Regions from separate parts of the Streptomyces sp. NPDC050085 genome, predicted to be linked through region 1. Evidence: riboswitches for the same ligand, from Rfam matches in the RefSeq annotation. Region 1 holds a riboswitch; each other region holds the start of a gene.
The links. A riboswitch is a leader RNA that binds a small molecule or an ion and turns the genes downstream of it on or off. The one in region 1 is predicted to bind thiamine pyrophosphate.
Positions count from the first base shown of each region.

Region 2: another riboswitch for thiamine pyrophosphate. It lies ahead of ACIBUY_RS30015 (thiamine ABC transporter substrate binding subunit); the one in region 1 lies ahead of thiO (glycine oxidase ThiO).
Region 3: another riboswitch for thiamine pyrophosphate. It lies ahead of ACIBUY_RS24610 (purine-cytosine permease family protein); the one in region 1 lies ahead of thiO (glycine oxidase ThiO).

Region 1 covers NZ_JBITJZ010000005.1:457,516-461,725, reverse strand. Annotated here, with positions in the region: gene ACIBUY_RS21755 (peptide-N4-asparagine amidase) at 1-132, opposite strand, end outside; gene ACIBUY_RS21750 (NAD(P)/FAD-dependent oxidoreductase) at 279-1,511, opposite strand; gene ACIBUY_RS21745 (hypothetical protein) at 1,597-1,959, opposite strand; TPP riboswitch at 2,011-2,124, shown strand; gene thiO (glycine oxidase ThiO) at 2,122-3,297, shown strand; gene thiS (sulfur carrier protein ThiS) at 3,294-3,494, shown strand; gene ACIBUY_RS21730 (thiazole synthase) at 3,502-4,210, shown strand, end outside.
Region 2 covers NZ_JBITJZ010000009.1:158,079-162,288, reverse strand. Annotated here, with positions in the region: gene ACIBUY_RS30020 (ABC transporter permease) at 1-1,583, opposite strand, end outside; gene ACIBUY_RS30015 (thiamine ABC transporter substrate binding subunit) at 1,559-2,650, opposite strand; TPP riboswitch at 2,736-2,853, opposite strand; gene rlmN (23S rRNA (adenine(2503)-C(2))-methyltransferase RlmN) at 2,877-3,983, opposite strand; gene ACIBUY_RS30005 (hypothetical protein) at 4,022-4,201, opposite strand.
Region 3 covers NZ_JBITJZ010000006.1:332,441-336,650, forward strand. Annotated here, with positions in the region: gene ACIBUY_RS24605 (hypothetical protein) at 1-937, shown strand, start outside; gene ACIBUY_RS24610 (purine-cytosine permease family protein) at 874-2,289, opposite strand; TPP riboswitch at 2,272-2,372, opposite strand; gene ACIBUY_RS24615 (aspartate/glutamate racemase family protein) at 2,394-3,086, shown strand; gene ACIBUY_RS24620 (hypothetical protein) at 3,117-3,494, opposite strand; gene ACIBUY_RS24625 (alanine--tRNA ligase-related protein) at 3,577-4,210, opposite strand, start outside.

The sequences.
Region 1 (4,210 bases):
GTCCTGGTACGAGACGGCCGGGTTCGAGCCGGGCTGCGGCGCGTCCGCCGCCTGGGCGGGGGCGGCGGCGAACAGGCCGCCGACGAGCGCTGCGGCACCGCACAGGGCGGTGCCGAGTCTGCGGGAGTGCACGGATGTCCTCCGGTTGAGCGGTGGGGTGTTGGACGCACTGAAGGGTGCACAGTGCATCCACTACGCCCCGCCCCACAAGAGGAGGTCCGCAATCCGGACCGCGCGATCCGGACCGTGCGATCCGGACTGCGCAGTCCGGACTTCGGTTACGCGACGGCGGACTTCAAGGGCCGGGCGGGGTCGGCCAGTTGGCCCTCGTCCAGTACGGTTCCGGCCTCGATGAGGCGGCGCCCCTGCGCGAGGTCGCGGGGCTTGCCGACCGCGAGGACCGCCACCAGGGCGCCGTCCTTCAGCCAGCACACCGACCAGGACGCACCGGACGGATCACCGCGCCACACCGTCGCGTCGGCGGCGTCGTGGTGGCCGACGTACTGCACGAAACGGCCGAACTGCTCGGACCAGAAGTAGGGCACCGGGTCGTACACCACCGGTGTCTCACCCACGATGTTCGCGGCGACCGCGCGCGGCCCCTGCAGCGCGTTGTCCCAGTGGTGGACCATCAGGCGCTGTCCGTAGCGGGCCGAGGGGAACGACGAGCAGTCGCCCACGGCGTACACGTCGGGCAGGGACGTCCGCAGCCACTCGTCCGCCAGCACTTCGCGGTGGGCGCCCAGTTCGATGCCCGAACCGGCCAGCCAGCCGGTGGCGGGGCGGGCGCCGATGCCCACGACGACGGCTCCTGCGGGCAGCCGCGTGCCGTCGTCCAGGACCACGACGCCCGGCTCGACCCGCTCCACGCGCGCGTGGGTGCGCAGTTGGGCCCCGGCGTCCGCGTACCAGGCGGCCATGGGAGCGGCGATCTCGGCGGGCAGCGCCCCGGCCAGCGGCCGCTCGGCCGCCTCCACGACGGTGACCCGGCAGCCGGCGTCGCGGGCGGCGGTGGTGAACTCGGCGCCGATCCAGCCGGCCCCCACGATCACCACGTCGTGCTGTTCGGCGAGGACGGGCCGCAGCCGCTCGGCGTCGTCGAGAGTGCGCAGCAGATGCACTCCGGGCACGCCCTGGGCGCCCGGCAACTGGATGGGTTCGGCTCCGGTGGCCACGACCAGGACGTCGTACGGGACCGCCCCCGCCGCGGTGTCCAGCTCGTGGTCGCCGGGGCGCAGGCCGGTCACCTCGCGGCCCAGCTCCAGCGTGACGCCGAGTGCCTCGAAGTCGATGTCGAAGGCGGATCCCTCGGCCTTGCCGAGCAGCACGGCCTTGGACAGCGGGGGCCGGTCGTAGGGCTGATGGGGTTCCGCGCCGATCAGCGTGACGGTGCCGGTGAAGCCCTGTTCGCGCAGGGCCACGGCCGTCTGCACGCCGGCCATTCCCGCGCCGACGATGACGACGCGCCGCTGCCCCACTGGTGTCCCGTTCCCGCTCCGCTGCTCGCTCACGGGATCACCATAGGCACCTGATCTTGCGTCAGTCAGCGGTGCGGACCACTCCGGCGCCGTGACGTCCTGCACAGGGAGCGCCGGTTTATCGATCATGACGGTCAAGCGGGCAGGTGATCTCCTCGACCACGCTGGTTCCGCTGCCCGTCTGCGACTCCCACTCCCACGTCTCGTCGAGCCGCACCCGGCCGTCACTCGACTCGGACACGACCGAGACGCAGTGCCCGGACGACGTGGTCCCGTCGGTCTTCAGCTGCACGTAGCGGAAGTCGAGCCGGTCGCCGAAGCGCGTGCCTACTAGGTGCCCCTGTACGACATCGCCGCCTTCATAGGTGGCCCAGATCCTGCCGTTCTCCTCGTGGTAGGCGAATCGGGTACGCGTGCCCACCTGACCGGGAGCCTGGTCGGCGACAGGGGCGAGAACGAGACCGTCGAGCGATCGGGCCACGGGCGGAGGCTCCCTACTGAGGGTCGGGGCGAAGAGCTAGGGTGGCCAACGTAAAGCACTCGCGGGAGCCCGTACGCAGCGGGCTGAGAGGGAGGCTGGAGCGGCCTCCGACCGTACGAACCTGATCCGGGTCATGCCGGCGAAGGGAGGGCCTTGACACCCATGTCCTACGCACAAAAAGGTGAGCCCCGTACCGACGTACTGGTCGTCGGGGGCGGCATCATCGGTCTCGTCACCGCATGGCGTGCCGCGCAGCGCGGTCTGTCCGTGGCGGTCGTGGATCCCGAGCCGGGCGGCGGGGCCGCCCAGGTGGCGGCCGGCATGCTGGCCGCCGTCACCGAACTGCACTACGGCGAGCAGACATTGCTCGGCCTGAACGTCGAGTCCGCGCGCCGCTATCCGCAGTTCGCGGCCGAGCTGACGGAGGCCACAGGCCAGGACCTCGGCTACCGCGCGTGCGGCACGCTGGCGGTCGCGCTCGACGCGGACGACCGGGCGCACCTGCGTGAACTGCACGCGCTGCAAAGGAAGTCGGGCCTCGAGTCCGAGTGGCTGTCGGGCCGTGAGTGCCGCCGCCTGGAGCCGATGCTCGCACCGGGCGTGCGCGGGGGCCTGCGGGTCGACGGTGACCACCAGATCGACCCGAGAAGGCTCGCGAGCGCCCTCGTGACGGCCTGCGAGCGCGCGGGCGTGGTCTTCCGCCGGACGCGGGCCGAGCGGCTCCGTGTCGTACGGGACCGGGCGTGCGGTGTCGTCCTCGCGGGGGGCACCGAACTCGCGGCCGGCCAGGTGGTGCTCGCGGCGGGCAGCCTCAGCGGCCGGCTGGCCGGGGTCCCGGACGAGGTCCTGCCTCCCGTGCGCCCGGTCAAGGGCCAGGTCCTGCGCCTGAGCGTGCCGGAGCGGTACGCGCCGTTCCTCAGCCGCACCGTCCGCGCGGTGGTCCGCGGCAGCCACCTCTACCTGGTGCCGCGCGTCAACGGCGAGCTCGTCGTGGGCGCCACCAGCGAGGAGCTCGGCTGGGACACCACGGTCACGGCGGGCGGCGTCTACGAACTCCTGCGGGACGCGCACGAACTCGTGCCCGGCATCACGGAACTGCCGCTGACCGAGACCCGCGCGGGCCTGCGCCCCGGCTCCCCCGACAACGCCCCGATGCTCGGCCCGACGACCCTGCCCGGCCTCCTCCTGGCCACCGGCCACTACCGCAACGGCGTGCTGCTCACACCGGTCACCGGCGACGTGCTGGCCCACGCGCTGACCACGGGTGAACTGCCGGAAGAGGCACGCCCGTTCACCCCGAAACGATTCTCTGCCGCCTCCTTGGAGCAGCTCGCATGAACGTGTCCCTCAACGGTGAGCCGCGCACGGTGACGTCCGAGACCACACTCGAGTCCCTCGTCACCACGCTCACGACCGCGCACTCCGGCGTCGCCGCCGCCCTCAACGAGACCGTCGTCCCGCGCACCCAGTGGCCGCTCACCGCGCTCTCCGAAGGAGACCGCGTCGAGGTCCTCACCGCAGTACAAGGAGGCTGACTCATCCATGGCTGACGACGCTTTCGTCCTCGGCGGCACCACGTACTCCTCGCGCCTGATCATGGGCACGGGAGGCGCCCCGAGCCTCGACATCCTGGAACGCTCCCTGACCGCCTCCGGCACCGAACTCACCACAGTGGCGATGCGCCGCGTGAACGCGTCGGTACACGGCTCGGTCCTGTCCGTGCTGGAAAAACTGGGCATCCAGGTACTGCCGAACACGGCGGGCTGCTTCACCGCGGGCGAAGCGGTGCTCACCGCCCGTCTCGCGCGCGAGGCGCTCGGCACCGACCTGGTCAAGCTCGAGGTCATCGCGGACGAGCGCACACTGCTGCCCGACCCGATCGAACTCCTGGACGCCGCCGAGACCCTGGTCGACGACGGTTTCACGGTGCTTCCTTATACGAACGACGACCCGGTCCTGGCCCGCAAGCTGGAGGACGTGGGCTGCGCGGCGATCATGCCGCTCGGCTCCCCCATCGGCTCGGGGCTCGGCATCCGCAACCCGCACAACTTCCAGCTGATCGTCGAGCACGCGCGCGTGCCGGTGATCCTGGACGCGGGCGCGGGCACCGCCTCCGACGTGGCGCTCGCGATGGAGCTGGGGTGTGCGGGTGTGATGCTCGCCTCGGCGGTGACCCGGGCGCAGGAGCCGGTGCTCATGGCCGAGGGCATGCGGCACGCGGTGGAGGCCGGCCGGCTCGCGTTCCGCGCGG
Region 2 (4,210 bases), on a different contig from region 1:
ACGGCCACCGGCAGGGTCGGGTTGTCGGGCCGCGCGATGAACACGGTGGCCCCGAACTCGCCGAGGGACACGGCGAAGGCGAACCCGGCCGCGATCAGCAGCGCCCGTCGCACCATGGGCAGATCGACCTCGCGCCACGCCCGCAGCGGGGAGGCCCCGAGCACGGCCGCGGCCTCGCGCAGGCGTCCGTCGACCGCCCGCAGGACGGGCAGCATGGTGCGTACGACGAAGGGCACGCCGACCAGTGCCTGGGCGAGCGGGACCAGGATCCAGGAGGCCCGCAGGTCGAGCGGCGGCTTGTCGAGCGTGATGAGGAACCCGAAGCCGACGGTCACGGCGGACACCCCGAGCGGCAGCATCAGGAGCGCGTCGAACCCGCGCACCAGGCGTCCGGCCCGCCGGGTGAGGGCGGCCGCGGCGAGCCCGCCGATGACGAGCGCGATGGCGGTGGCGGCGAGGGCGTACTCGAGCGAGTTCCAGATGGCGTCGACGGGCGGGACGAGGAAGGTGCCGCCGTCGGCGTTCCCGAGCGCCCGGTAGTACGCGAACCCGACACCGCCCGGCGTGTCCAGCGACCGCTGCACCAGCACCCCAAGGGGCAGCAGGATCAGCACGGCCACGGTCGCCAACACCCCGGCGAGCAGGGTCCGTTGAGCGGCCCCGCGCGGCCGCCGCGCGGTGTGCGCGGCGTCGACGAGCCGCAGCGTGCTCTCCCGCCGCCGCACGCTCCACGCATGCACGGCGAGGATGAGTCCGACGGCCGCGAACTGCACGATCGTCAGCACGGCGGCGGTCGACAGGTCGAAGATCTCGGCGGTCTGCCGGTAGATCTCCACCTCGAGGGTCGAGAAGCCGGGCCCGCCGAGGATCTGCACGACGCCGAACGAGGTGAAGGTGAACAGGAAGACCATGAGCGCGGCTGCCGCCACGGCCGGCCCGAGAGCGGGCAGCGTCACCTTCCGCCACGCCGCGAGCCGCGAGGCGCCGAGCATCCGCGCGGCCTCCTCCTGCCGCGGATCGAGCTGCCCCCACAGGCCGCCCACGGTCCGTACGACGACGGCGTAGTTGAAGAAGACGTGCGCGGCGAGGATCGCCCACACCGTGGTGTCGAGCCGCACCCCCCACAGGTCGTCGAGCAGCCCTCCCCTGCCGACCAGCGCCAGGAAGGCGGAGCCCACGACGACGGTCGGCAGCACGAACGGCACGGTCACGACGGCGCGCAGCACCTGCTTGCCGGGAAAGTCGAGCCGGGCGAAGACGTAGGCGCCCGGCAGCGCGATCAGCAGCGTCAGGGCAGTCGACGCGAGCGCCTGCCACACGGTGAACCACAGCACGTGCCGGATGTCCGACTGCCCGAGCACGTCCGCGATGCGCCCCACCTGCCAGTCCCCGCCCACGTACAGACCGCGCCGCACGATCGCGACGACCGGGTACGCGAAGAAGACGGCGAAGAACACGACGGGCACGGCCATCAGGCCGAGCCGCGCCGCGTTCCCCGTACGCACCCGGGGCACGTCCCAGGTCCTGGCGGTCTTGGCGGTCTTGGCGGTCTTGGCGGTCACTTCCTGACGATCGAGGTCCACGACTTGACCCAGTCGTCACGGTTGTCCGCGATCTTGCGGGGGCTCATGGTTTCGGGGCTGTCGACCTTCACCGCGTACTTCTTGTAATCGGCGGGCGCGACGGCACTCTTGGTCACGGGGTCCACGAACATGTTGAGCGGCATGTCCTGCTGGAACTCCTTGGAGATCAGGAAGTCGACGAACGCCCGGGCGCCCTTCTCGTTCTTCGCCCCGTCGAGCACGCCCGCGAACTCGACCTGCCGGAAGCAGGTGCCGGTCGCGACACCGACCGGCGACGTGGCCGGCTGCGGGTCCGAGTAGATCGCCTCGGCGGGCGGCGAGGACGCGTACGACACGACGAGCGGCCGCTCTCCCCCGGCCTTCTTGCCGCCGGCGCTGCCGCTGAACTCCTCGTTGTAGGCCTGGTCCCAGCCGGAGACGACCTTCACGCCGTTGTCGACGAGCTTGTTCCAGTACGCCTGCCAGCCGTCGTCCCCGTAGCTCGCGGCCGAGCCGAGCAGGAAGCCGAGGCCCGGCGACGACGTGGCGGCGTCCTCGGTGACGAGCAGGTTCTTGTACGCGGGCTTGGCGAGATCGGCGAAGGACGCCGGCGGAGTCAGCTTGTGCTCCGCGAAATACTTCTTGTCGTAGTTGACGCAGATGTCGCCGGTGTCGACGGGAGTGACACGATCCTTCCCGGCATCGAGCCGGTACCGGCTCTCGACGTCCTCCAGGCCCTTGGCCTTGTAGGAAGCGAAGATCCCGTTGTCGAGGGCCCGCGACAGCAGGGTGTTGTCGACGCCGAAGAAGACGTCGCCCTGCGGATTGCCCTTGGACAGGATCGCCTTGTTGACGGCCTGCCCGGCGTCGCCGTCCTCCAGGACCTTCACCTGGTAGCCGGACTTCTTCTCGAAGTCCTTCAGTACGTTCTTGGAGACGGCCCACGAGTCGTGGCTGACGAGGGTCACGGTCTTGGAGTCGGACCCGCCCGACCCGCTGGACTGCGACCCGCACGCGGACAGCACGACGAGCCCGAGCCCCACGGCAACAGCTGTGTACGTCGTCGTTGCCTTCGTCTTCTTGCTCACTGGTTTTCCTCCTGGGGGTGACCAGGAAGAGACGCGGCCCTGCCCGGAAGCCTTGTCTCCAAAGCTTCCGGGCAGGGCGCAACAGCTTGAGTGGTGTCCGAACTTCCTACCCAGAATGACCTGGGCAAGGTTCAGAGGGTCTGCGGCCCGCCCCTGTATGGCTGCCGCACTCTCAGCGCTGTGGCGCTCCCCTGTCGGAATATGCAGATGTACTTACGCCGTAAGGCTACCGCTCGGTCGCGGCGAGCTGACCACACGCCCCGTCGATCTCCTGGCCACGGGTGTCCCGGATGGTCACCGGCACCCCGTGCGCGGCGATGGCCTCGACGAACGCCTTCTCGTCCTCGGGCCGCGACGCGGTCCACTTCGACCCAGGAGTCGGATTCAGCGGAATCAGGTTCACATGGACCGGCTTGCCGCGGAGCAGCCGCCCGAGCCGGTCACCGCGCCACGCCTGATCGTTGATGTCGCGGATCAGCGCGTACTCGATGGACAGCCGGCGACCGGACTTGGCCGCGTACTCCCATCCGGCGTCCAGCACCTCCCGCACCTTCCACCGCGTGTTGACGGGTACGAGGGTGTCGCGCAGCTCGTCGTCCGGGGCGTGCAGCGAGATGGCGAGGCGGCACTTGAAGCCCTCGTCGGAGAACCGGTGGATGGCGGGCACGAGGCCCACGGTCGACACGGTGATGCCGCGCTGGCTGAGCCCGAGACCGTCCGGCTCGGGATCGGTGAGCGCGCGGATCGACTGGACGACCCGCTTGTAGTTGGCGAGCGGCTCGCCCATGCCCATGAAGACGATGTTGCTGAGCCGGGCAGGCCCACCCGGGATCTCGCCGTCCCGCAGGGCCCGCATCCCGTCGACGATCTGATGCACGATCTCACCGGTCGACAGATTCCGGTCGAGACCGGCCTGCCCGGTGGCGCAGAACGGACAGTTCATCCCGCATCCGGCCTGGGAGCTGATGCACATGGTGACCCGGTCCGGGTACCGCATCAGCACGGACTCGACGAGCGTCCCGTCGAACAGCCGCCACAGGGTCTTGCGGGTGGTGTCCTGGTCGGTCGACAGATGCCGCACGACGGTCATCAGCTCGGGCAGCAGCGCTTCGCGCAGCTTCTCCCGCGACCCGGCCGGGATGTCGGTCCACTCCGCCGGATCGTGCGCGTACCGCGCGAAGTAGTGCTGCGACAGCTGCTTGGCGCGGAACGGCTTCTCGCCGATCGCGGCAACAGCTTCTTTCCGCTCGGCGGGCGTCAAGTCGGCAAGGTGCCGCGGCGGCTTCTTGGCTCCGCGCGGGGCGACGAATGTGAGTTCTCCGGGCTTAGGCATGGCCGTACCAGTGTCGCACGCCCCGGATCAGCCGCAGCTCAGTCCAGGATCGCCCCGATCACGCCGACGACCCGCGACCCGTACGTCTTCCAACGGTGTCCCGTCCGGCAGTACAGCCGCGGTTTGCGCCGCCCCTCCTGGTCGATCAACGCGTCGCACCACTTGCAGGGCATGTCGCCGCTGTAGGTGCCGTCCTTCTCGAGTCGAGCCCTCCCCATGGACTGGAC
Region 3 (4,210 bases), on a different contig from region 1:
CGAGGCCCTGCTCGTGCCCGTCGTGGCCCTGTTGCCGGTCAGCGTCGTGGTGCTGATGCGCACCGCCGGGACGCCGCGTGCCGCCCGGGCCTGGCCGCTGCTCGTCGGCGCGGGCCTGGCCGGTGTGGTCGCGGCGCTCGTCGTCCAAGGGCAGTACTTCCTCTACCACTTGGCCGCAGTGGTTCCGCTCGCGGCCGCCCTGTGGGCCCTGGCCGTCGTCCGGCACGGTGTGCGCGCCGGGCGTCCGGTGCTGCCGCTGCTACTGGCCACGGCCGGGCTCGGGGTGGCCGCCCCGCTCACGGCGGCGCGGCCGCTCGCCTGGCGCACGTCCCACGGGATCCCGGTCGATGCCGCCCTGTGCGCGGTCGTGGCCGGGACGGCGCTGTGGCTCGTGGTCGTCCGTCCGCGCGGCGTCCGGAGCGCCCCTCCCCTGCTGTCCCGCGCGGCCGTCCCGGTCGCGGTGTTCGCGCTGGCGGCCGCCGTGCCCGCGTGGCCGACCGCGCCGTACTCGTTCGACGTCCGGCACGCCGGGTACACCGCGCTCTCTCGCCTGCACGCCCGCGAGAGCCTGGAGCCCCAACTGGCCGCGCTGCGGGCCGGGATCGGCGCCCGCACCCCGGTCGTGTACCTGGCCTTCGGCGACATCGGCTACCAGCTCGGCAACCCGACGCACTGCCGCTACCCGTCGCCCGTCTTCCTCCAGCGCACGTCCTACGACCGGGCCGTGACGCGCCTGACGAGCTTCCGCGAGAACCTGCGCTGTCTGGACGATCCGGCCGCGCGCTACGCGGTGATCGACCCGGCCTGGTTCCGCATCCGGTCCGTCGCGCCCGCCGTCACCCGCGCCCTGGACAGGGCCTTCGACTGCCGCCCTCAGGTCCGGCTCGACGCGGCGGGGCTCCGCGTCTGTCCGCGGCGCAGCCTGAACGGCGCGTAGAGGACGAGCCCGGTGACGAAGGCGACGTAGTAGCCGAGGTCGGCGCCGTGCAGCGCTTCGGCGACGGGTCCCACGTACAGGGCGGTGTTCATGAAGGGAACGGTGGCGGCGAAGGCCGCGAGGAACGCCGTCAGGGCGGGCAACACCGGCTGCGCATGGGCCTGTTCGGCCGCGAGGTCGACGGGGGCGCCGCCGCGTGCGCGGGTGCGGGCCAGCCAGTCCACGACGACGACCGCGACGAAGCCGGGGATCCAGTAGCCGACGAACAGCAGCACGTTCTGGAAGCGGGCCGCGGTGTCGGCGGCGTGCATCCACAGCACCAGCGGGAATCCGAGGAGCGCGGCGAGTGCGGCGGCGAGCGGGCGCGGCACGCGGGCGCCGACGACCTGGAGCGCGAGCGAGCCGCTGTAGTCGTTCATGGCGTTGCTGCACAGCGCGGCCAGCGCCACGGCGAGCAGTCCGAGCGAGCCGATCACGCCGCCGCCGAGCAGGGTGTCGACGCCCTGGGCGGTCTGGTCGGTGAAGACGGAGGCGCCCCACAGGCCGAGCGCCTCCACGGCGGTGAAGGAGACGACGATGCCGCACAGGGTGTACCAGAACATGCGGGCCGAGGACGTGGTGCGCGGCAGGTAGCGGCTGAAGTCGCTGGCGTACGGCGCCCAGGACACAGACAGGCTGAACGCGATGGTGGCGGTCAGGACGAACGCCCCGACGCGGTCGGCGCCGTGCGCGGACCCGTGCCCGGCAGGCGTGACGCCGGCGTGCGCGAGGCGCACCGCGAGCGCGCAGAACGCGACGGCGAGCACGGCGGTCATCCCCTTCTGCAGGCGGTGGATCGCCTCGTAGCCGAGCGCGCCGAACGCCCCTTGGGCGGCCATCATCACGAGGGCCCCCAGCCAGAACGGCCAGCCGCACAGCCGGGCGAGGGCGTCGCCGCCGAACAGGCCGATCAGCGCGTCCCAGGCGATGGACGACAGCCACTGAAGGGCGCCGGGAACGACGACGGCGCGCCCGAACGCGAGCCGGGCGAGCGGCAGTTGGCCGGCGCCGGTGCGCGGGCCCCACGTCCCCAGGTAGGCGGTGGGCACGGCGCCGATGACGGTGCCCGCGAGCACGGCGGCGAGTGCCGTCGCGAAGTCGAGGCCGAGGGCGATGCCGACGGTCCCGGTGAAGACGCCGCTCATGGTGAGGTTCGGGGCGAACCAGACGGTGAACAGCCGTCCGGCACCGCCGTACCGGTCGCTCTCGCAGACCGGTGCTATGCCGCGTGCCTCGGGGCGCCAGTCCCCCGGCGCGGCCGACCGGCCCGCCTCGAAGGCCGTGGAAACGTGCGGTATCGACATCGCTGACATCCCTCCGCCAGTGCTAACTGGTTCAGGTTCTACGGGTGTGATCTCAGCCCCGTCGCATGTGCGGGGCACCCCGTGTCGGGCAGTACGGGTGCGAACATTAGCCGATGAGAACCATCGGGTTGATCGGCGGGATGAGCTGGGAGTCGACGGCGGAGTACTACCGCCTCCTCAACGAGCTGACGCGGGACCGTCTCGGCGGGCTGCACTCGGCGCGCTGCGTCGTCTACTCCGTCGACTTCGCGGAGATCGAGCGGCTGCAGGTCGAGGGCGACTGGGAGCAGGCGGGCCGGATCCTCGCCGAGGCCGCGCGACGCCTGGAGGCGGCGGGCGCCGATCTGCTGCTCCTGTGCACGAACACGATGCACAAGGTCGCCGACCAGGTGCAGGCCGCCACCGCCGTGCCGCTGATCCATCTCGCCGACGCGACCGCCGACGCCGTACGCGCGGCGGGGGTGAAGCGGGTCGGGCTGCTGGGCACGGCGTTCACGATGGAGCAGGACTTCTACCGCGGCCGGCTCGCGCGGGGCGGCCTGGACGTCCGCGTCCCGGACGACGCGGGGCGGGCACTCGTCCACCGCGTGATCTACGAGGAGTTGTGCCTCGGTGTCGTACGGGACGCGTCGCGCGCCGCGTACCAGGAGGTCATCGCCGATCTGGTCGCGTCCGGCGCCGAGGGGATCGTCCTCGGCTGCACCGAGATCGAGCTGCTGATCGGCGCCGGGGACAGCCCGGTCCCGGTCTTCCCCACCGCGCGGCTGCATGCGGAGGCGGCGGTTCGGGCAGCGCTGGACGACTGACGGGCTCCCAGTTCGAAGACCGGCCCCCGGTCAGGCCGGGGCCTGGGACGCGCGGGCCAGGCAGGCGCCGATCGCGTGTGCGGCCACGTCGTGGAGGCCGCCGGTGACGTCGCCCGCCCCGGCAGTGGTCAGGGCGGGCCGGGCGGCGGCTCCCGCGACGACCGCGAGGACCCCGTCGGCCGGCAGCGCCCGCGAGGCGGTCTCCACGAACTGCCGGGCGGCGCCGGGCCCGCAGCGTCCTACGGCGCCGAAGTCCACGACGTAGGCCCGCTGTCCGGTTGCGCCCATGCGCTTCAGCAGGTCGCCGAGCTCGGTCGCGGCGCTGCTGCCGAACTCGCCGACGACGTCCACGACCAGGACGCCGCCGTCCTCCCAGCGCGCCGGGAAACGCGTCCGTGCTGGCTCCATGGTCAACCCCTCGGCCGTGAGCCGCCCACGCGTCGCAGCTCGTACGCGCTGCGCCTACCCCGTCACGGGCGGCCCACTCCGGTCAGTTGTCGCCCCGCAGACTCACGACGAGGTCCCGTGGCAGTCCGTGCGTGTCGTGGAGGTAGTGGAAGTCCTCCTCGTCGAGGGGGCCGCGGAACCGGGGGCGGTCGAGGATCCGCCGGCCGCGCTGCAGCAGCTCGCCGAAGCGGCGCTCCTCGTCGAGCAGGACGCGGCGCACCTCGTCCGGGTCGGCCGACTGCCGGAAGTGGTCCAGGGTGTGCCGCACCAACTCCTGGGGCAGGTCGGTGAGTTGGCGGGTCGGGTCGTCGCGCCACAGCGTGGTGAGGACGCGCCGCATCAGGCGGCGCAGCACGTAGGCGCGGCCGGTGTTGCCGGGGCGCACGCCGTCCCCGGTCACCACGACGGCCGACCGCAGGTGGTCGCTGACCAGGCGCAGCGACGGCTCGTCGAGGTGCCACAGTCCGGGCAGGCGCTCTCGCCAGGGGGTGAACACGTCGCATTCGAAGACCGAGTCGACGCCCTGGAGCAGGGCGAGGAGTCGCTCGAGGCCGAGCCCGGTGTCGATGTTGCGCTGCGGCAGGGGCACCAACGTGCCGTCGCCCAGGCGTCGGTGACGCATCATCACGTGGTTCCAGACCTCGACCCAGCGGTCGTCGCGGGTGGGTGTCGACTGC